DNA from 3 places in the Lysinibacillus sp. FSL L8-0126 genome. Region 2 is predicted to be linked to each of the others. Evidence: riboswitches for the same ligand, from Rfam matches in the RefSeq annotation. Region 2 holds a riboswitch; each other region holds the start of a gene.

Region 1 (7,982 bases), 1.6 Mb from region 2:
TTTATCGCAAAACATGCGTAATTAATGAAGTTCACAAAAGCCGGACCATCAATAGATGTGTTCGGCTTTTTTTCGTTATATAATAAAGGTAATATCTATCATATTCAATTGAGAGGGATTTTTACGTAGGGGGGGCAGGTAGGTAATGAACGATTTAATCAAGCGTAAACTAGATATTTTACCGGATCAGCCTGGCTGCTATTTGATGAAGGATCGTCAAGGGACAATCATTTATGTGGGCAAAGCGAAAATACTGAAAAACCGTGTACGTTCTTATTTTACGGGAACACATGAAGGCAAAACACAAAGGCTTGTCGGTGAAATAGAAGATTTTGAGTATATCGTGACATCATCTAATATTGAAGCACTTATTTTAGAGCTGAATCTCATTAAATTACATGATCCAAAATACAATGTCATGCTAACAGATGATAAGACATATCCATATTTAAAAATTACGAATGAAAAACATCCACGTCTTATTACGACACGTAAGGTAAAAAAGGATAAGGCTAAATATTTTGGTCCTTACCCCAATGCTTATGCGGCAAGTGAAACGAAAAAGCTGTTGGATCGATTGTATCCATTGCGCAAATGTGTCCAATTGCCTTCCAAAGTTTGCTTGTATTATCATATGGGGCAATGTTTAGCACCTTGTGTAAAAGAAATTAATGGTCAGGTTTATCAAGAGATGATTGAGGATATGACGAAGTTTCTAAATGGTGGTGTCGAGGCAGTCAAAAAAGAGCTTGAAGTTAAAATGCTTGCAGCTGCTGAAAACTTAGAATTTGAGCGAGCGAAGGAGTTTCGCGATCAGATTGCACATATTGATACGGTCATGCAGAAACAAAAAATAGTATCAAGTGATACAACGAACCGCGATGTATTTGGCTATGCCGTCGAAAAAGGCTGGATGTGTGTGCAAGTTTTCTTTGTTCGCCAAGGAAAGCTGATTGAGCGTGATGTCTCGGTTTTCCCAATTTATCAAGATGCTGAGGAAGAGTTTTTAACATTTGTTGGCCGCTTTTATGAAAAACCAGAGCATATTAAGCCGAAAGAAATTTTTATTCCACAAGCAATTGATGCAGCCATCTTAACGGAGTTATTAGAGCTTAAAGTTCTTACACCAAAAAGAGGTCAAAAGAGGGAATTGGTTGAATTAGCAACTAAAAATGCTGAGATTGCTGTGGCAGCTAAATTCCAGCTAATTGAACGGCAGGAAGAACGGACAATTGGTGCTTGTGAGGCACTTGGTGAAGCAATAGGTATTTCAACGCCATTACGAATTGAGGCATTTGACAATAGTCATATGCATGGCACGGATGCTGTATCGGCTATGGTTGTCTTCATTGATGGAAAGCCTGCGAAAAAGGAATATCGTAAATACAAAACGCGTACGGCTGCAAAGCATGATGATTACGGTGCGATGCAAGAGGTTATACGTCGGCGATATTCGCGTGTCTTAAAGGAAGGCTTGCCATTGCCAGATTTGGTCTTAATTGATGGTGGCAAGGGGCAAATGGAAGTCGCCCGTGAAGTACTAGAAGATGAGCTTGGACTTGTTATACCGATTGCAGGTTTAGCAAAAGATGATAAGCATAATACGTCGCAGCTATTGTTTGGTGATCCACCAGAAGTAATTGCCTTAAAGCGTACTAGTGATGGCTTTTATTTATTACAACGAATTCAGGATGAAGTTCACCGCTTTGCTATTACCTTCTTGCGCCAACAGCATGAGAAGCATGCCATTCAATCGGTGTTAGACCATATTGAAGGTGTGGGGCCAAAACGCAAGCAGCAGTTGCTCAAACATTTTGGTTCAGTTAAGAAAATTCGAGAGGCGAGCGAGCTAGCTTTGCAGGAGGCAGGAATACCTGCTAATTTAGCGAGCCAAATTTATAGCTATTTTCAGCAAGAGTCATTGTCAAAGGAATAGACATGTGCTAAGGTTGTAAATAACATTGTTCATCAATGTGATGAATAGCGAACTGGTGTGGCTAGCATGTTGACGCCAGCGTTAAACCAATTGAATACATTCACTTTATGGTGATGATAGAGGTGCAAGATTCAAGAGTAACACAATGGAGGATGAACAAGTCCAGAGATCGTGTGTGAAAGGGGAGCTTGCCGAAGTATAGCATTGTTGTTTCCTTTGTTGTACTGGTTTTACATTTAAGAAATGTAAGATTGTCGATTCTAAAAGTTTCGGAGAGCTATCACACATGCACAAGTTACGATCATTGTACATGTTATAGGCAGCTTTCACGTTATGTGGAGGCTGCCTTTTAGTTTTCTAGAAGCAGGTGAAATATATGACTGGAAAGGAGAACGCAAGAAATGGCTAAAATAGTGATGAAGTTTGGAGGGGCTGCACTAGCTTCTACTGAACAAATCCAAGAGGCAGCAAGGAAGGCGATTGCTGAAAAGGACAGAGGCTTCGATGTAGTCGTGGTCGTTGCAGCAATGGGACACACAACGAAAGATGTGCAAACGATGGTACATCAACTAACGGACGAAGTGCCCAAACGAGAATTAGCTGCAGTCGTGTCTACGGGCTCTCAATTATCCAGCGCTTTATTTGCCATCGCATTACAGGAAGCGGGCTATGAGGCAGTGTCCTTAACTGGATGGCAAGCAGGTATACATACAGATTGTAAGTATCGTCATGCACGTATCGACTATATCGATGACAGTCGTATTGAAGAACATCTTGTACAGGGACAAATTGTAGTGATTGCTGGAGAACAGGGTATTGATGAGGAACAAAATATTACTACACTTGGCAAAGGCGGAGCTGAAACAACAGCTATAGCACTCGCGGTAGCATTGGAAGCAGAGCGAACTGATATGTACACAAATGTTGACGGTGTTTATACAGCAGATCCACGCTATGTCAGCAAAGCTCAAAAGCTGCAGGAAATCTCCTATGATGAAATGCTGGAGTTATCTAATTTAGGATCACATGTTATTCATCCTCGTGCAGTGGAGTTAGCAAAAAAATTTCAAATGCCCGTTATTATACGCTCTAGCTTAGTAGAGTCAGTAGGTACTTTATTGAAGGAGGAAGTGGAAATGGAGAAAAATTTAGTCGTCCGTGGTGTAGCCTTTGAGTCAGATATTATCCGTTTGACAGTGGGGTATGATGCGTATGCCGATGGTGCATTGGCAGATATGTTTACAATCCTTGCAGAAAACCGCATTAATGTAGATATTATTGTACAGGCAATCATTGATGGCTTAAAACCAACTGTGTCTTTTTCCATTTTAAAAGAAGAATTTGCGGAAACATTGCGTGTTCTAGAAGATAGTAAATTGTCACTTGGCTTTAGTTTTGCTGACTTTGAAATAGGATTGGCGAAGGTTTCTATCATTGGTTCAGGTATGGCCTCTAATCCAGGTGTGGCTGCTCGCATGTTTGATCGATTACGTCGTGAAGATATTCCTATAAAAATGGTTAGTACGTCTGAAATAAAAGTGTCTGTTGTTGTACCACAGGATGATATGATTCGTGCAGCAAATGCCTTGCATGATGAATTCAATTTAGAGCAAGCACTTTATATATAATAATAGAAGAAACAGTATTTTCTGTAATAGTCCGAAATTAAAGGAAGAAAAAAGAAGGATTGTCATCCCATTGAATAGGGAGACAATCCTTTTCATCATTCAGTAGGGATGGTATTCATAATACGTTCCTTGACATCCCATTTGACTGTAAACATGACATAGTGCTGCTTTTCTCGCTTTTCATCATAGCATTCTGTAAGGTAGCCTTTAGCTAATTGAATTTGCTCTGCTATAAATCCTGCTTCCAGTCTAAAGCTTCGTTGTTTGATTTGCAATATTTCAGGGTCATTTGTCAATTGGAAAATGCGACCATCCTTTGATTCCTTCATGAGCTCTAGTGTACCCCAGCAGGCATCTGCGAAAAATGCGATAAGTTCGTCTTGACTTTTGCATGGGAACTTGCGAGCAAGCTCTTTACCTGCCCAATAAAGGACATCATTCTCATGTTTACCAAGGATAGAAGATAGAATATGATCGCGAATGAGCTCATAACCAAATGATGAAATTGTAGGAGATGGAGTGTTTAACATTGTTATCCTTCTTTCTTAGAATTTTCTTAAAATTCAACAGTAATAAAGTAATGATAGATTTTTCGAGAAAAAACAACGCATCATGTACTAGATTAGTTCTTTAATAAGCTCTATGAAAAACTCCGAGTTGCCTTGACGCTCGTAGCTCTTGAGAGTACAATAAACATGTCATAATATTGTACCATGATGAAATACACAGTCAATGAAGTATCATTTACAAAATGATGACTTCTTTTGTTGTGCTATTTTAAGTACTAAGGGGGGTAACAGTCTTGTCGAAAGATCGAGAGTTTTTATGGCGTCGCTTACATTCTCTACTTGGTATCATTCCAGTAGGTCTGTTTTTAACGATGCACCTGTTCATTAACTTTACAGCAACAGGCGGGGCAGAAAGTTACAACGATGCTACCGCAGTAATGGAAAAGATTCCATTCCTTATCCTAGTTGAATGGATTGTCATCTATATTCCATTAATGTTCCACGCATTCTATGGTGTCTACATTGCATTCACTGCTACACCAAACACAGGACGTTTCAGCACATATCGTAACTGGATGTTCTCTTTACAACGTTTCACTGGTGTATTCCTAGTGATTTTCATTGCATGGCATATTTTCCAAACTCGTATTCAAAAAGCACTTGGCACACACGTTGATTACGACATGATGGCGAATATCGTTGCTAATCCATTCATGCTTGGATTCTACATTGTTGGTATTATATCAGCAACTTTCCACTTATCTAACGGTTTATGGGCATTCCTAGTAAGCTGGGGTATTACACAATCTCCTCAGTCTCAAAAGATTGCTACTTACGTAACAAACATTATTTTCGTAATTCTAAGTGTAGTTGGTGTGGCTGCTATTTTAGCTTTCGTATAATTCAATAGAAGCTACGATAGAGTAACAGCAATCATTGCAATTTTTTAAGAGGAGTGAGAAATAATCATGGCGAAAAGCAAAATAATTGTTGTCGGCGGTGGTCTTGCCGGTCTGATGGCAACGATTAAAGCAGCTGAAGTTGGTACTGAAGTTGATTTATTCTCATTAGTTCCTGTAAAACGCTCACACTCTGTTTGTGCGCAAGGCGGAATTAATGGTGCGGTAAATACAAAAGGTGAAGGGGATTCTCCATGGATTCACTTTGATGATACAGTATATGGTGGGGACTTCTTAGCGAACCAACCACCAGTAAAAGGTATGTGTGACGCAGCACCTGGCATTATCCACTTAATGGACCGTATGGGTGTTATGTTCAACCGTACACCAGAAGGACTTTTAGATTTCCGTCGTTTTGGTGGTACTTTAATGCACCGTACAGCTTTCTCTGGTGCAACAACTGGTCAACAATTACTATATGCGCTAGATGAGCAAGTTCGTTCTCATGAAGTAGCTGGTTTAGTAAATAAATATGAACACTGGGAATTCCTTGGTGTTATCATCGATGATGACGGCGTTTGCCGTGGTATCGTAGCGCAAGATATGCGTACAGAAGAAATTAAATCATTCCGTGCAGACGCTGTTATTATGGCGACTGGTGGCCCTGGTATTATCTTCGGTAAAACAACAAACTCTGTTATTAACACAGGTTCTGCTGCTTCTATCGTTTATCAACAAGGTGCTTCATATGCGAATGGTGAATTCATTCAAATTCACCCAACAGCGATTCCTGGAGATGACAAAAACCGTCTAATGTCAGAATCAGCTCGTGGTGAAGGTGGTCGTATTTGGACTTATAAAGACGGTAAACCTTGGTACTTCTTAGAAGAAAAATACCCAGCTTATGGTAACTTAGTACCACGTGATATTGCAACACGTGAAATTTTTGATGTCTGTGTAAACCAAAAACTTGGTATTAATGGCGAGAACATGGTATACCTAGATCTTTCTCATAAAGATCCACATGAATTGGACGTTAAACTTGGTGGTATCATCGAAATCTACGAAAAATTCGTAGGGGATGATCCACGTAAATTACCAATGAAAATTTTCCCAGCAGTTCACTATTCAATGGGTGGATTATGGGTTGATTACAACCAAATGACTGAAATTCCTGGTCTATTTGCAGCAGGTGAATGTGATTACTCTCAACATGGTGCAAACCGTCTTGGTGCGAACTCATTATTATCTGCTATCTACGGTGGTATGGTTGCAGGACCAAACGCAGTAGATTATGTAAAACACCTTAAAAAGCATGCAGAAGATCTTCCACAAGAGATTTACGATGCTCGTGTCAAAGAGGAGCAAGCGAAATGGGATGCTATCATGAAAATGGAAGGCACAGAAAACGCTTACTTACTGCATAAAGAGCTTGGTGAAATGATGACTGCTACAATGACTGTAGTACGTTACAATGATCAGCTTGAAGATACATTGAAAAAACTTGATGAGCTTACTGAGCGTTGGAATAACATCAACATTAACGATACGCAAAAATGGAGTAATCAAGGCGCGCACTTTACGCGTCAACTTAAAAATATGTTAGTGCTTGCAAAAGTAATGACAAAAGGTGCACTATTACGTAATGAATCTCGTGGTGCACACTATAAACCTGATTTCCCTAACCGTGATGACGAGCAGTTCTTAAAAACAACAATGGCGAAGTTTGACCCAACTACTGGTAATCCAATCATCACGTACCAAGAAGTCGACGTTTCTTTAATCCCACCACGTAAACGTGACTACTCTGCGAAAGGAGACTAAAAGTTATGCAAATCGCAGCTAATACTGGAAGAATGGTCAAAGTGGAAATCTTACGTCAAGATACACAAGGCGGCAATAGCTACTGGCAAAAATTCCAAGTGCCTTACCGTCATGGTATGAACGTAATCTCAATTTTAATGGAAATTCAAAAAAATCCTGTTACTGAGGATGGTGTAAACACATCGCCAGTATCATGGGATATGAACTGTTTAGAAGAAGTTTGTGGTGCATGTTCAATGGTCATCAATGGCCGTCCACGTCAATCATGTTCAACACTTGTTGATCAATTGACTGAGCCAATTAAGCTTGAGCCAATGAAGACATTCCCTGTTATTCGTGACCTACAAGTTGACCGTGAACGTATGTTCAATGCACTTAAAAAAGTGAAAGCTTGGGTACCAATTGATGGTACTTATGATTTAGGTGAAGGTCCACGTATGCCAGAAGGTAAACGTCAATGGGCTTATGAATTATCTAAATGTATGACTTGTGGTGTATGTATGGAAGCATGTCCAAACGTGTCTGAAAAAGCTTCATTCATCGGACCAGCTCCATTATCACAAGTACGTCTTTTCAACACTCACCCAACTGGTGCAATGGTTAAAGATGAACGTTTAAATGCTATTATGGGTGATGGTGGCCTTGCGAACTGTGGTAACTCTCAAAACTGTGTAGCTGCATGTCCAAAAGGAATTCCTTTAACAACATCTATCGCTTCACTAAACCGTGCAACTACAGTGCAAATGTTCCGTAACTTCTTCGGTTCTGATCACTACGTAGATTAATATACGGACAAGCTAAATGCCCAAACTCTCTTACACTTTGTGTGAGGGAGTTTTTTTATTTGTGTGCTTTGAAAACCCCCTGCTATGCAGGGGGTTCCGGAAAGCTTTTAGCTATGGACAATAAAAAAACTCCAAACGTACAATAAAGTCAGGTCTAGTCAACCGACTTCGTACGAAAGGAGCCACCATAAATGGATAACAAAAGTTTAGCACATACAACGTGGAATTGTAAGTATCATATCGTCTTTGCGCCAAAGTATAGAAGGCAGATTATTTATAGTCAAATTAAAGCAGATGTTGGAAGAATATTGCGCCAATTATGTGAAAGAAAAGATGTAGAAATCATAGAGGCAACAGCCTGTCCTGACCACATTCATATGTTGGTAAGTATTCCACCGAAA
Region 2 (7,982 bases):
TATTTTGTTTCTCCTTTCTATAAGATGTCGCCCACCTCTTTTCCTTCTTCATTCACAATATCTTCTAATCATGATTCGATTCATTATAAATTTGAACAAACTATTTCATATATGCAATATGTATGTTTTTTTATAGCTATTTTCGTGGTGCTTGTCGTTTTGTTCCTCTAATATGAGGATAAGTGGAGGAATCGAAATGAATATACAGGAGATCCAGCAATTTTTAAGTTTATATCAGACAGAACAAGATGAATCAGAGCGTTGGTTAGCGAATAGATTACAACAGATTAAGAATGCAGGTGAGTACGACCCAACAACAGAGGAGCTAGCTTTTGGTGCACGGGTGGCGTGGCGTAATAGTAACAAATGTATTGGTCGTCTGTTTTGGCAATCATTGCATGTAGTAGATGCACGTGCCGTTTTAGATGAACAGGATATTTTTCAAAAACTACTGGAGCATATCGATTATGCAACAAATAGTGGAAAAATCCGTCCAACAATAACAGTATTTGCTTCGAACAGGGTGCGTATATGGAATCATCAGCTAATTCGTTATGCAGGCTATGAAACGGAAGCTGGCGTTATTGGTGATGCACATTCTATTGTTTTTACTAAAGTATGTGAATCGTTAGGTTGGAAAAGTGAGAGGACACCATTCGATGTGTTACCTCTTGTTATACAAGTAGATGAGCGAGCTCCGCAGCTGTTTACAATTCCTGTAGAATATATTTTAGAGGTGCCAATTCGTCATCCAGAGTCAGTGGATGTAGAGAAATTAGGAATGAAATGGTATGCTGTACCCATAATTTCAAGTATGCGTTTTCAAATGGCAGGCATTGATTTCCAAGCCGCACCCTTTAATGGCTGGTATATGGGGACAGAAATCGGTGCACGTAATTTAGCAGATCATGACCGTTATAATATGCTACCAGCTATTGCGGAGGTTTTTAATCTTGATACAACCAAGCAAGCTTCACTTTGGCGTGATCGTGCATTAGTGGAGCTTAATATTGCTGTCCTTCATTCTTTTAAAGAACAAGGCGTGAGCATTGTCGATCATCATACAGCTGCTCAGCAGTTTAAATTGTTTGAAGAAGCAGAGGAATCAGCAGGACGAGACGTTACAGGCAACTGGACATGGCTAATCCCACCACTTTCGCCCGCAACGACTCATATTTTCCATAAACCTTATGTCAATATTTATCATACACCCAATTATTTTTATCAAAAACCATGCTATTAACTGATTGTGGAGAGGACGAAACGCTATGTTGAATGAGCAAATTCCGAGTATCCCGTGGTTACAATTGACGACACCTTATGGAAGAGGAACGGCTATCCCTCAGCTGATTGAACAGGAGCAATATACAGAGCTAGCTGAGTTAGTGGAGCATCAAGGTACACTATGGCAGGTCACACCATGGGCTTTGCTTGTCCTTCTAAAAAAGCTTGCTAGCAAAAATACGGGGGATGTCTCTGTACAAGAAGTAGAGCTTTATTTAGCTGTGGCACATGCAATTTCTGAAGATTATCTAGACCCATCCTATTCAGTTCAAACTATGCAGGAGCTGTTAGATGTCAAATATTTATGGATGGATCACGAAGAGAATGATGAGCTGGAATGGGAGGAGGAAACGCCAAAGGGTTATGAGCAGAAAGCTTTTGTAAGCTATTATTATTTTAGTTATATACTCTTACAAGAGGCTGTTCCTATTTTTGCAGCAGTTATAGCTCACAACAAAGAAACAGCAGACCGTCTTACTGAACTGCTAACCTTACTACAGCAATTGGACAAATAAAACGTCTATACTTATATAGAAGTAAAGCAGATGGGAAATATGAGCAGTTATCCCATCTGCTTTATTTTAATGGACATATTCGTCTTTAGAAGCTCTCATTGAGCAAAAGAAAAGAATGGTCGCCACAGCTACAAAGAGCCAACCAGCAATATTCCAGCCACCAAATAAATCATGTAAGTAGCCAAAAAGAATAGGGCCAATGGCGGCAAATAAATAACCTAATGATTGTGCAAAGCCTGATAAATCTGCTGCCTCAAATGCCGTGCGTGTACGAAGTGTAAAGAACATCATCGCTAAGGCAAATGAAGAACCTCCTGCTAAACCTAAAAGAATCATCCACAGTACCCCAAGACTTGTCCACTCCATGACAACTCCAGTAAAGCCTATTAAATAGAAGAATGTAAACATCACTACAAGAGGTCTTTGAGAAGCCATTTTACTTGCAATGATAGGCACAGCCAATGCCATTGGTACTTGTGAAAATTGCATGATAGAAAACATCCAACCAGCTTTGTCAGGAGCCAATCCCTGGGCGATGTAGATTTCGGGAATCCAAGCAGCAGTCGTATAAAATAATAAAGACTGTAATCCCATTGCACCTGTGACAGCCCAAGTAACAGGTGACTTCCATAAGGGTGTACTCGTCATTTTAGAGGTAGTGGCTGGCTCAGGTTTATTTGATTTCAATTGAGGTATCCAAATTAAAATCGTTACGACCACTAGTACAAGTGCAATGGACAGCGCTCCTTGCCAGCCAAATGATGAATTGGCTATAGGATAGCTAATACCTGCGCCAAGCCCAGCCGTTAAGTTCATCGACATAGTGAAAAATGCCATTAATAAACCAACATGGTATGGAAATTTTAATTTTAATAATCCTGGAATCAGCACATTTCCAAATGATATCGCTATGCCGATGAGTACAGTACCAAATACAAGTAACCCCGTTGTACCAAGGGAACGTAGAACAATCCCCAAGGCTAATAAAATAGTGGATAAAAATAGTGTTAGCTCAAGCCCTAGTTTGCGTGCTACAACGGGCGCAAATGGTGAGATGGTAGCAAAAGCGAGCAATGGAATCGTTGTTAGAAAGCCTGCAAGTACATTAGAAATACCAAGATCGTCACGGATAAATGATATAATAGGGCCAACAACAGTTAGTGGCATTCTTAATGTAGAGGCTATAAAGATAACTCCGAACACTAAAAGTAAGGTTGTTCCCCTCCAGCTAATTTTTTTACTCGGAAAACTAGCGGAATGATCATTTGTAGTCAAAATAAATCCCCCTGTTCGTAACCGCTCTAATTGAACTACTATAACACTTTAACAAACTAATAAAAATAGTAGAAGATTCACAAAATACAGAACATTTATTGTTATATTGAAATGTCAAAGGTCTTATGCTAATATAATAAGCATCATAAATTTAATAATTATATGCCTCATGTTTGTATTGAGGTAGAGGTCGCGATATTTATAAGTATGCTAATGGAAATGACAAGCATTGATGAGATTAGCTGAAAGGGAATATTGCCGAAGTGTGAGGGGACTTGAAAACCTCATGCTGGGGCTGTCTCCGAAAGGAACAGAACTGTCACGTTTGCACAACGTGTTGAGCTATCATTTAGGAAAAACTGAGGATTAACTTAGCCATCACAGTGTATATGTGATGGCATTTTTTTGCCTCGTAAATAGGAAGGAAGCTATATCGTGAGTGAAATAAAAGTAAATCAGCTCGGACATAAAGCGCCAAAGCTGAAAAAAGAATTGAAAAGCCGTCATATCACAATGATTTCTTTAGGCGGTACAATTGGTACGGGACTATTTTTAGCCAGTGGTGGTGCCATTGCACAAGCTGGACCTGGTGGTGCATTGCTTGCCTACGCCCTAATCGGTATTATGGTGTACTTTTTAATGACAAGCTTAGGGGAAATGGCTGCCTATATGCCATCATCCGGTTCATTTAGTACGTATGCAACAAAATTTGTAGATCCAGCACTAGGCTTTGCATTAGGCTGGAACTATTGGTATAACTGGGCAATCACTATTGCAGCAGAAATTGCGGCAGTATCCTTAATTATGAAATATTGGTTCCCTGATAGTTCATCAGCCCTTTGGACAGTATTATTTATTGCTGTTGTACTGTCATTTAATTTACTTTCTGTAAAGAGCTATGGAGAAAGTGAATATTGGTTTGCGATGATTAAAGTAGTGACAGTCATTGTTTTTATTATTATCAGTTTATTAATGATTTTTGGTATTTTAGGTGGACAGGCACCTGTAGGCTTTACTAATTTCTTTATTAGTGATGGACCATTTCACGGTGGCTTCCTAGCTACATTTGGAATTTTCCTAGCAGCCGGATTTTCATTCCAAGGAACAGAGTTACTTGGGATTACAGCAGGTGAAACAGACGATCCAGGAAAAAATATTCCAAAGGCTGTTAAATCCGTATTCTGGCGTATTCTTTTGTTTTATATTTTAGCAATTGGTGCAATCGGAATGTTGATTCCATTTACAGATGAACGCTTATTATCAGAAGATATCGCAGTATCACCGTTTACATTAGTGTTTGACCGCTTAGGTATTGCCTTTGCAGCTTCGTTAATGAATGCCATTATTTTAACGGCTATGCTGTCAGCTGGAAATTCAGGGCTTTATGCATCATCACGTATGCTATGGCAATTAGCAGTGGATGGACATGCGCCTAAGTTCTTCACAAAGCTAAGTCGTCGAGGAATACCAATTTATGCATTGATGGCAACATTAGCTGTAGGTTGCTTAGCTTTTTTAGCGTCTTTCTTTGGTGATGGCGTTGTTTATATTTGGCTGTTAAACGCCTCTGGTATGTCTGGTTTTATTGCATGGCTCGGCATTGCCTTTAGTCATTATCGCTTCCGTCGTGCATTTGAGGCACAGGGCCTAGATCCAAAGCTATTACCTTATAGAGCAAAATTGTACCCGTTTGGACCACTATTTGCCTTTACTGTTTGTATGATTGTGGTCATTGGGCAAAATTACACGGCCTTTACGGGAGACCAAATTGATTGGTATGGGATATTAGTTTCTTATGTTGGAATCCCACTATTTTTACTGTTATGGTTTGGCTACAAAATCAAGCACAAAACAAAAATGCTTTCACTTCAAGAATGTGATTTAAAAGTGGAAGATTAAATAGTAGGGCTGTTCTGTAAACTAATGAATGATTGGTTTATGGGACAGCTTTTTATGTCTTAATCGTCGTTAAAAATATCAAAAAATAATATCATATATAGAGTAATATTAGTATTTACTAACTAGCCATTCGAAAGTCGATGTCTAATCAAATAAAAAACAGGTACCCATTCTTGAACTGCCCCGTAATAGTTAGAAATCAAACTTTTACGGGGCAGTTCATCTCGAGTACCTGATTTTTATTATCCAAATATTGTTTCCCACAGTAAGTAAATATTCAATGTCACAACGATAATAACAACAAACCAACCTAAAAACGTTGTAATACGGTGATTGACTAAACTGCCCATGATGTTTCGTTTGCTTGTAAACATAACAAGAGGGACAAGAGCAAATGCAATACCGAAAGATAAAACAACCTGACTTAGAACGAGCGCATAGGTTGCATTCACGCCTGAAGCAATAATGACTAGAGGCGGCACCATAGTAATCGCTCTACGTAAATAAAGTGGTATTTTTCTTTGAATGAATCCTTGCATGACTACATCACCTGCTAACGTCCCGACAGAGGAGCTAGCTAGCCCGGCAATAAGTAAACCAAGACCAAATGAAATAGCAGCCATGGGGCCGAGCGCATCTTTTAAGCCATTGTAGGCAACATCTAAATCTTCTACAACCACGCCTTGTGTGTGGAAGACTGCTGCAGCAATGATCAGCATGCTCATATTAATCGCTCCGGCAATAATCATAGCGATGATAATATCGATAAATTCAAAACGGAAAATACGTTTTTTTTCATTTTCATTCCGACCAACAATACGATTTTGCGTTAACGATGAATGTAAGTAAATAGCATGAGGCATGACAGTTGCTCCTAAAATACCTGTTGCTAATAATAGTGAATCTACACCTTCAAACTGTGGCGTGAACATGCCAATCGCTACATCGCCCCATTCTGGCTGTGCTAAAAATGTTTGGAAGGCAAATGCTAAGACAACAATTAACACCATGCCCGAAATACCGGCTTCAAAGGCTCTAAATCCTCTTCTTTGAAGTTCTAAAATAGCAAATGAACCAACTGCCGTAATTAATGCTGCGGGCAGCATAGGGATATTGAAGAGCAAGTAAAGCCCTAATGCTGCACCAATAAATTCAGCGAGATCTGTAGCAATGATGACCAATTCAGCCTGTATCCATAAAAAGATGGATGTTTTTTTAGAAAAATGCTCGCGTGCTACTTCAGGCAAGTTTTTACCTGTCGCAATTCCAAGCTTGGCAGATAAGGATTGAATTAACACGGCCATTAAATTAGAAAAGGCTATAACCCAAAGTAGCAGGTAGCCATATTGAGAGCCTGCTGTAATATTTGTAGCAAAATTACCAGGATCGATATAGGCGACGGCTGCAATAAATGCAGGTCCTAAAAATGGTAAAAAGCGTCGCCAACCTTTTATATCTCCATCTAAAACCGCCTCGGCAGACGATTTTGTGACTCGTTTGTAAACCATATTGTTCCCTCGTTTCAAAAAGTATCATTAACGAAATAAAGTTTCCTATAGGAAAATAAGATATTAGTATTCTAACGCTAGGAATCAAAAAAGTGAAGTGGTTTGCTTTAAGTTTCTATAAGTATGTGCCATTCTCATCATTTTCTAATTAGACTTTCACCACCAGCATCGTTTACGATGAAAAGAAAAGATGAAGGACGGATTCGACATGACCAATCGAATTTTAATTATAGAAGATGAAGAAAATATTGCGAGAGTGCTACAGCTTGAGCTTCAATTTGAAGGCTTTGAGGCGGAAATGGCTCATACAGGGACAGATGGTTTGCTTCGTTACCGTGAACAGCCATGGGATTTGATCCTACTTGATGTCATGCTGCCTGAGATGAGTGGCATTGATGTGCTAAAGCGGATTCGTGCAACGGAATCCCAGACACCTGTTATTATGCTTACTGCCAAAAGTGAGGTGGAGGATAAAGTAAAAGGATTGGATTTAGGAGCCAATGATTATGTGACAAAGCCGTTTGAAATTGAAGAATTGCTGGCGCGTATTCGCAATGCTTTACGATTTTCACAAAAGGCTAGTCCAAAACAAGTTGCCCTTGCATTTGGACACTTATCGATAAACGAGCAAACAAGAGAGGTCGTATATTTTAATAAAGATATTCAACTGACACCTCGTGAATATGATTTATTGTTCTATTTACTAAAGCATCCTAAACAAGTACTGACTAGGGAACAGCTACTAGAGGCTGTATGGGGCTATGACTATTATGGGGATACAAATGTTGTGGATGTCTATATTCGCTATGTACGACAAAAGCTTGAAGCTGCTAATGCAACGCCTATTATCCAAACAGTTCGTGGAGTTGGCTATGTGTTGAAGGAACATCGTGATGAGACTTAAAACAAAAATTCATCTACTTACAACATTGCTGATGCTAGTAATATTAGTGGCCACAAACAGTGGAATTTATTTATTGTATGAGAAATCTGCCTATGATACGGAATATCATCAGCTTCAAACACGTGCCAATGATTTAAGCTCCACATTCAGTCAGTTAAATGCTCAAACTAACCTACAGCAAGTATTAAGAGCCTATATGCCGACAGATGGTGCCGTCTACATTTATGATGGAGAGCGTTTAAAAACAAAGGTTCAGGCTACCCTTGACATGCCAGAAGGCCCTTCCATTACCTATACAATGCCTGCTATTTGGATAGACGGAACGGTTGTGGATATCACATTACAGCAATCCATGGAAGAAGTAGAACGGACATTAAGTTTGCTAAAGGTTATATTGATTATTGTATCTGTTATTGCAACGATTCCTATTTTCTTAGCAAGCCTAGTACTTGGGCGACTTATTTTATTACCGCTAGAACGTTTAAATGAGACTATGCGAAAAAGTGCATCGACAGGAAAATATGAAAAAATGGATATACCAGTAAAAGGTGGGGATGAGTTAACAAACATTAACCGTACTTTTAATATGATGATGGA
Region 3 (7,982 bases), 2.0 Mb from region 2:
AGCTACAGCTTGTCCATCCACAAGCACGAATATCGCTGTCGAAAAATGACGAAATCGGTCCGTTATTTATTACCGAAAATGCACTAAGTCAAATCGTTCGTAATATAATAGAGAATGCAATTCGTTATTGTGAAAAAATTCCTGAGATTGAAATTTCTCTTACAACTGCTGGAAAAATTGCATGTTTAGAAATTGCTGATAATGGTATAGGAATAGCAGAAGAGAATATGCCGTTTATCTTTGATCGATTTTATCGAGTGGATGAAGCAAGAAATCGTCAAATTGGTGGAACTGGCTTAGGACTTAGCATTTCGAAGATGTTACTTGAAAAATACAATGCGACAGTAGAAGTCAAGAGTGAGGTTAATATTGGAACCGTTTTCTCGCTAAGAATACCGCTAAAATATTAAGAAAAATTCACGCTTTATTTCATTATTCTATCCTTTGCGAAAAAAATTGCTTAATTTGCTAAAAAGAGTTGTATTTTTTGTGAAGAGTAGTAAGATTGAGATGGAAAAAACGTTCTTTAAAATATGGAAAAGTAGTGTGAAACTTTCTTTTAAAGAACGGCTAAATATTATATAATTAATTGTAATTTAATTAATGGAACTGCCGAAAGGCAAAATTTGGAGGTCATTTTTCATGTCGAACAACGTTACAACTGTAAGTTCTCCATGGTCAGCTTTCTCTGGTCCTAACCTAGGATATGTGATGGAGCAATACGACTTATTCTTACAGTCTCCTGAAGAAGTAGAACCGGAGTTAGTTTCTTTATTCCAACAATTTGGTGCACCAGTAGTAGTAGAAGGTGAAGTAGCTGTAGTTAGTCATACAGCAGCGGCTCCTGCTGGCGATTACAAAAAAGTGTTAGCCGCTGTGAAATTAGCAGACGCAATCCGTTCACACGGTCATTTAGCGGCAGATATTTATCCTCTGAAAAACCGTGAACTACAAACAGCTCAAATTGAAGAAAGCGCGTTCAACTTAAGCGCTGCGGATTTAGCTGAAATTCCTGCAGCAATCTTCTTCAAAGATGTGCCAGCAAACGTGAAAAATGGTAAGGATGCAATCGACTATCTAAAAGCTGTTTATACAGATAAAGTGGCATTTGAATACGGTCACGTAGTAGCTACAGAAGAACGTGATTGGATTCAAGCGCAAATTGAATCAGGCTTATTTAAACAAGCATTATCTTCTGAAGAGAAGAAAGCCTTATTAGATCGTTTAACTCGCGTTGAAAATTTCGAAAAATTTATTCATAAAACTTTTGTAGGGCAAAAGCGTTTCTCTGGTGAGGGCTTAGATACGCAAATCGTTCTATTTGATGAAATCGTTAAAACAGCAGAAACCAAAAATGTAGAAAATGTACGTATTGGTATGGCACACCGTGGTCGTTTAAATGTTTTAACACACATCTTAAACAAACCTTATGACATGATGTTCTCTGACTTTGCACATGTTTCAAATGAGTTATTTATGCCAGAGCATGGCCGCCTTGAAATTACAAAAGGTTGGACAGGTGATGTGAAATACCATATGGGTGCTTCTTACAACCGTGAATCGGGTATGAATGTTAAATTGGCTTACAACCCATCTCACTTAGAAGTTGGCAATCCAGTTGTACTTGGAGCTACTCGTGCAACACAAGATGATACGTCTAAACCAGGCCAAGCGGTACATGACCGTACTAAAGGCTTAGGTATTTTAGTGCACGGTGATGCTGCATTCCCAGGTCAAGGGATTGTGACTGAGGTTTTAAACTTTGCTAAAACAGAAGGCTTTACAACAGGTGGTACAATCCACATTATCGCGAACAATATGATCGGTTTCACAACTGAGCATTATGATTCTCGTTCTTCTGTGTACTCTTCTGACCCAGCAAAAGGTTACGAGGTACCAGTAATCCATGTCAACGCAGATAGCCCAGAGGCAGTAGCGCAAGTGGGTCGTTTTGCTGCTAACTACCGTCAAAAATTCGGCAAAGATATTATTGTAGACTTAGTTGGTTACCGTCGCCATGGTCATAATGAAACAGATGACCCAACTGTGACAAACCCAGAAACATACAAATTGGTTTCTAAACATGAAACAGTGCGTGCTTTATACGGAGCACAATTAGTGGCTGAAGGTCTTCTATCTGCTGAAGATGTAGCTGCCTTAGATACAGCAATCTATGCAGAAATGCAAGCAGCCTATGACCATGTAAGAGAAATGGCAGATAAAGATGATCATCAGCATTTAGAAATGCCAGCAGAATTAAAAGTAGAGTTCCCACAAATTGATACAGCAGTTGGTGCGGAACGTTTAGAAAAAATCAATGAAGAGCTTTTAGTGTTTGAAGAAAACTTCGAGCCACAGAAAAAGCTTGGCAAAATTTTAGAAAAACGTCGTGATGCCTATGCATCAGCAAAAATTGACTGGGGCCATGCAGAAACGTTAGCATATGCGACAATTATCCAAGACGGCACACCAGTACGTTTTACAGGTCAAGATGCTCAACGTGGTACATTCTCTCAACGTCACTTAGTACTTCACGATAAAAACAATGGGAATGTCTTCACACCGCTTCATCATATTTCTGGTGCGAGTGCATCCTTCTCAGTACACAACTCTCCACTGACTGAAGCGGGAGTAGTAGGCTTTGAGTATGGTTACAACCTAGAAAATAGTCATGTTTTAACAGTGTGGGAAGCACAATTCGGTGACTTTGCGAACATGGCACAAGTGATGTTTGATAACTTTATTTCAGGGGCACGCTCTAAATGGGGCCAAAAATCTGGATTAGTGATCCTTTTACCACATGGTTATGAAGGTCAAGGTCCAGAGCACTCTTCAAGCCGTATGGAACGCTATTTACAAATGTCAGCTGAAAACAACTGGTTTGTAGCGAACTGTTCAAACGCAGGTAACTACTATCATTTATTACGCCGTCAAGCAGCGTTATTAGGTACAGAAGGGGTACGTCCACTTGTAGTCGTATCACCAAAATCACTATTACGTCACCCATTAGCTGCGGCGAATGCTGAACAATTAGCAAATGGTTCATTCCAAGAAGTGATTGAACAACCAGGTTTAGGCGCTAAACCAGAAGCTGTAGAGCGTATCGTTTTAGGAACTGGTAAAGTGATGATCGACTTAGCGGATCGCGTAAAAGACGGAGAAGGCTTCGATCATTTACACATTATTCGTGTAGAACAACTTTACCCATTCCCAAAAGAGCAAGTTGCTGGTATTATTGCTAAGTATCCAAATGTGAAAGAAATTGTTTGGGTACAAGAAGAACCTAAAAACCAAGGCTCATGGAATTATGCATTAGAAACATTATATGAACTTTCAGAAGGTAAAAAACTTCGCTATGTAGGTCGTCCTGCAATGAGCTCAACTTCTGAAGGGGATGCAGATTCTCATAAAGCAGCACAAGCAGCATTAATTGAAGCGGCAGTTGCTGAGCCAGTGAAGGTTAAATAATCACATATAAATTTTTGAAAAAACCGGGCTACTTGCCCTCAAGCAGTAGCCCTTTTATGTGCGTCATGCACGTTAATCAAAGGAGGAAATGAAAGTGGCTGAAATTAAAGTCCCTGAATTAGCAGAATCGATTACAGAAGGTAGTATCGCACAGTGGGTAAAAAAAGTGGGCGATCGCGTTGAAAAAGGTGAATTCATCGTTGAACTTGAAACAGATAAAGTAAACGCTGAAATCATTTCTGAAGAAGCAGGTGTATTAACACAAATTTTAGCTGAAGAAGGCGATACTGTACTAGTTGGTCAAGTTATCGCAGTAGTAGAAGCAGGCGAAGGCGCAGCACCTGCACCTGCAGCGGCTCCAGCTGAAGCAGCTCCGGCTCCAGCAGCGCCACAAGCAGCATCTGCACCAGTAGCAGCGGCTCCAGTTGTAGAAGAAACTTCTGGTGAGCGAGTAATCGCCTCTCCAGCAGCACGTCGTCTTGCTCGTGAAAAAGGTATCAACCTTGCAGCAGTATCTCCAGTAGATCCACAAGGACGTGTACGTGTACAAGATGTAGCAGCTCATGGTACAGCTCCAGCTGTAGCACCAGTAGCAGCACCTACATCAGTAGCAACTTCAGGTGGCCCAGTAGTATTTACACCAGCAGCTAATTCTGACCGTGTAACAGTTGAAAAAATGAGCCGTCGTCGCCAAACAATTGCTAAACGTTTATTAGAAGTGAAACAATCAACAGCAATGTTAACAACATTTAACGAAATTGACATGACAAATATCATGGCACTTCGTAAACGTAAACAAGAAGAGTTTGTAAAAGCAAACGACATCAAACTTGGTTTCATGTCATTCTTCACAAAAGCTGTTGTTGCGGCACTAAAAAAATACCCATACGTAAACGCTCAAATCTCTGGCGATGAAATTCATTTAAATAACTTCTTTGATATCGGTATTGCTGTATCAACTGAAGAAGGTTTAGTTGTACCAGTTGTACGCGATGCAAACAGCAAAAACTTTGCAGAAATCGAAAAAGATATCGCTAACTTAGCGACAAAAGCTCGTGATAAAAAATTAGGCTTAAATGACATGGCTGGTGGATCATTCACAATCACAAATGGTGGTGTATTCGGTTCATTAATGTCAACTCCAATCATGAATGGTACGCAAGCTGGTATTTTAGGTATGCACTCAATTGTTAACCGTCCAGTTGCAGTAAATGGTGAAGTTCAAATCCGTCCAATGATGTATGTAGCACTTTCTTACGATCACCGTATCATCGATGGAAAAGATTCTGTAGGATTCTTAAAAACAGTTAAAGAATTAATCGAAAATCCTGAAGATTTACTATTAAATTCATAATGCCATTCAACCCTGCGAACAATGTTCAGCAGGGTTTTTTTATGCATGACGAAAGATTTTGATCGATTCTATGTTTGAAAGAGTACTAATGTTATATCGTTTAGAGGAGCAAAAAAGACATAAACACAACTTTTCTCACATAGAGCACATACTCTATAATAAAAATTTGTTTTAATTTTCAGAAATATCGATAGAAGCTTAACGATTTAAAATGAATAGAGAACGAACAATATCCTAATATTGTCATTAGTCAGAAAAATGTTAAAACTGTCTTGACGAGTGTACTAGTTTTATAGTAGTATCTAAATATCAATTAAATAAACAAACCTCACTAACGTTTACCAGTGAGGTAGAGGCGCGGTATTTATTAGTTCATTGTTGAGTTCAAGCAAGCGAAGACGCAATGAAGAAGGAAATATCGCCGAAGTATAAAAGGAGCTCGTACTTTTATGCTGGGTCTGCAGTGAATAAGTGCAGGACTGTCCTAGTAAATGGATTTCCAGATTTACTAGGTTGTGCTATCTCGGAAAATGGAAATTATAGTGAGGATTTGGGCAACTGTCATACAAGGTAAGACCTAAGTTCAATATACTTAGGTCTTTTTTATTACAGTTGTCTTATTTTTTTACAGAAAAGGAGAGTTTTTTATGAAAAGAAAATGGTTGTTAGTAATGATCTCTATCATGACAGCAATTGTGCTAGCTGCATGTGGCACTAGCGACAAAAAGGATGGCGGTTCAGGTGATGCTGGTGCTGACAAGGAAGCAAGTGGCGGTGAATTCCGAATCGGAATGGAGGCTGGCTATCCACCATTTAACTGGACACAGCAAGGTGATGCTAATGGTGCAGTGAAAATTGCTGATAATGCAGAGTATGCAGGCGGCTACGATGTCCAAATGGCAAAAAAAATTGCTGAAGGCTTAGGCAAAGAGCTAGTCATTGTCAAAATGGAATGGGACGGATTAGTACCAGCGCTACAATCTAACAAAATTGATGCGATTATCGCGGGTATGTCACCAACTGAAGAGCGTAAGAAAACGATTGATTTTACAGAAAACTACTATACTTCTGATTTCGTTATGGTTATTAAGAAAGGTAGCAAGTATGAAAATGCAAAATCGATTCAAGATTTCTCTGGTGCTAAAATTACTTCACAATTAAATACATCGAACTACAACGTTATTGATCAAATTAACGGTGTAGAAAAACAAACAGCAATGGAAAGCTTCCCCGCAATGCGTGTCGCTTTAGAGGCTGGCAAAATTGATGGCTATGTAGCAGAACGTCCAGAAGGTATTTCCGCTGCTGCTGCCAACGATAAGTTCACATATGTCGCATTTGAAGAAGGCTTTGATACGGATCTTTCCAATACTTCGATTGCTGTAGGCTTACGTAAAGACGATGCAAACCGTGAAAAAATCAACGAAATCCTAAAAGGTATTTCGGAAGACGATCGTCAAGCGATTATGGAAGAAGCGATTTCTCAACAACCAGCAGCACAATAATGACAAGGCACGGGCTAGTTGCTGGTCCGTGCATGATCATTTCATCATTATCAAAATGAGAACCTCTCTACATAATGATAATGTCCTAGCGTAACAAATCATAGAATAGTAGAAATAGCTAGGACACGAAGGAAATAAGCAAGCAACATGACATTGTTAGGAGGAACATCATGAGTCTTGAATGGATACTTTCAATTATTGAAAACAACTGGCAAATGTTTTTACGAGGTGCGTATTATACGTTACTGATTTCGATTATTAGTACAATTATTGGTGCATTCATCGGATTTTTCATTGGAATTATGCATACGATTCCAGTTCGTAAAAAAGGTTTAAAATTTTATAGCTTAAAGCTTATTAATTTTATCCTGACATGCTATGTTGAATTTTTCCGTGGTACACCAATGATTGTACAGGCTATGGTAGTCTACTACGGACTAGATATCGCATTTGGTATCGATATGCATTTTATTACAGCAGGTATTTTAGTCGTTTCCCTTAACACAGGGGCCTATATGGCAGAAATTGTTCGAGGTGGTATTGTCTCGATTGATAATGGTCAATACGAGGCAGCGTCGGCAATTGGTATGAATCACTTCCAAATCATGCTGCATGTTGTTTTACCACAAGTAGCACGCAATGTCTTGCCGGCGACAGGTAACCAATTAATTATGAATATTAAGGATACAGCCGTATTAAATGTCATTGGGGTAACGGAATTATTCTTCCAAACAAAATCAATTTCAGGTAACAACTTCCGTTATTTTGAATCATTCTTTGTTGCATGTATTCTTTATTTTATCATGACATTTACCGCATCTCGCATCCTTCTCTATGTTGAAAAACGTCTAGATGGACCTGATGCCTATCAAAAAGAACAAAAAGAAGCTGTATAGGGGGACGCACAAATGGCAGTGATTAAGATTGAACATTTAAGTAAATCATTTGGACGTAACCAAGTGTTAAAAGATGTAAATTTCCAAGTAGAAAAAGGCGAAGTCGTTTGTTTAATTGGCTCTTCTGGTTCTGGTAAATCGACATTACTTCGTTGCATCAATTTATTAGAAACGCCAAGTGGTGGTCAAATTATTTATAAAGGGGAAGACATTTTAGATGATAAGCACAATATTCAAGAATATCGTACACATCTAGGAATGGTATTCCAGCAATTCAATTTATTTAACAATCACAATGTGTTAAACAATTGCACAGTGGGCCAAATCAAAGTATTGAAGCGATCAAAGAAAGAAGCAGAAGAAACGGCGCTTAAATATTTGAATATCGTTGGTATGGATCAATATGTGAACGCCAAGCCTCGTCAGCTTTCAGGGGGGCAAAAGCAGCGTGTGGCTATCGCTCGAGCATTGTCAATGAATCCAGATGTCATGCTATTTGATGAACCGACTTCGGCATTAGACCCAGAAATGGTCGGTGAGGTATTAAAGGTGATGCGACAGTTAGCCACTGAGGGGAATACAATGTTAATCGTGACACATGAGATGGAGTTTGCCAAAGAGGTGGCAGATCGTGTCGTCTTTATGGATAAAGGCATCATTGTCGAGGAAGGCCCGCCATCACAAGTATTAGTAAACCCTCAGCATGAACGGACAAAAGAATTTTTAAAGCGGACATTAAAATAAGCATAGAAAAAGTGA

The links. A riboswitch is a leader RNA that binds a small molecule or an ion and turns the genes downstream of it on or off. The one in region 2 is predicted to bind lysine.
Region 1: another riboswitch for lysine. It lies ahead of MHI34_RS13955 (aspartate kinase); the one in region 2 lies ahead of MHI34_RS05980 (amino acid permease).
Region 3: another riboswitch for lysine. It lies ahead of MHI34_RS19075 (transporter substrate-binding domain-containing protein); the one in region 2 lies ahead of MHI34_RS05980 (amino acid permease).

What each region holds. Positions count from the first base shown of each region.
Region 1 covers NZ_CP152028.1:2,852,161-2,860,142, forward strand. Annotated here, with positions in the region: gene trxA (thioredoxin) at 1-21, shown strand, start outside; gene uvrC (excinuclease ABC subunit UvrC) at 146-1,936, shown strand; lysine riboswitch at 2,046-2,224, shown strand; gene MHI34_RS13955 (aspartate kinase) at 2,338-3,564, shown strand; gene MHI34_RS13960 (YslB family protein) at 3,660-4,094, opposite strand; gene MHI34_RS13965 (succinate dehydrogenase cytochrome b558 subunit) at 4,367-4,975, shown strand; gene sdhA (succinate dehydrogenase flavoprotein subunit) at 5,042-6,796, shown strand; gene sdhB (succinate dehydrogenase iron-sulfur subunit) at 6,802-7,581, shown strand; gene tnpA (IS200/IS605 family transposase) at 7,773-7,982, shown strand, end outside.
Region 2 covers NZ_CP152028.1:1,240,015-1,247,996, reverse strand. Annotated here, with positions in the region: gene MHI34_RS05995 (nitric oxide synthase oxygenase) at 197-1,243, shown strand; gene MHI34_RS05990 (hypothetical protein) at 1,269-1,799, shown strand; gene MHI34_RS05985 (MFS transporter) at 1,866-3,074, opposite strand; lysine riboswitch at 3,251-3,427, shown strand; gene MHI34_RS05980 (amino acid permease) at 3,510-4,973, shown strand; gene MHI34_RS05975 (Nramp family divalent metal transporter) at 5,216-6,481, opposite strand; gene MHI34_RS05970 (response regulator transcription factor) at 6,690-7,385, shown strand; gene MHI34_RS05965 (HAMP domain-containing sensor histidine kinase) at 7,375-7,982, shown strand, end outside.
Region 3 covers NZ_CP152028.1:3,947,596-3,955,577, reverse strand. Annotated here, with positions in the region: gene MHI34_RS19090 (HAMP domain-containing histidine kinase) at 1-410, shown strand, start outside; gene MHI34_RS19085 (2-oxoglutarate dehydrogenase E1 component) at 643-3,468, shown strand; gene odhB (2-oxoglutarate dehydrogenase complex dihydrolipoyllysine-residue succinyltransferase) at 3,563-4,822, shown strand; lysine riboswitch at 5,165-5,351, shown strand; gene MHI34_RS19075 (transporter substrate-binding domain-containing protein) at 5,470-6,327, shown strand; gene MHI34_RS19070 (amino acid ABC transporter permease) at 6,498-7,223, shown strand; gene MHI34_RS19065 (amino acid ABC transporter ATP-binding protein) at 7,236-7,967, shown strand.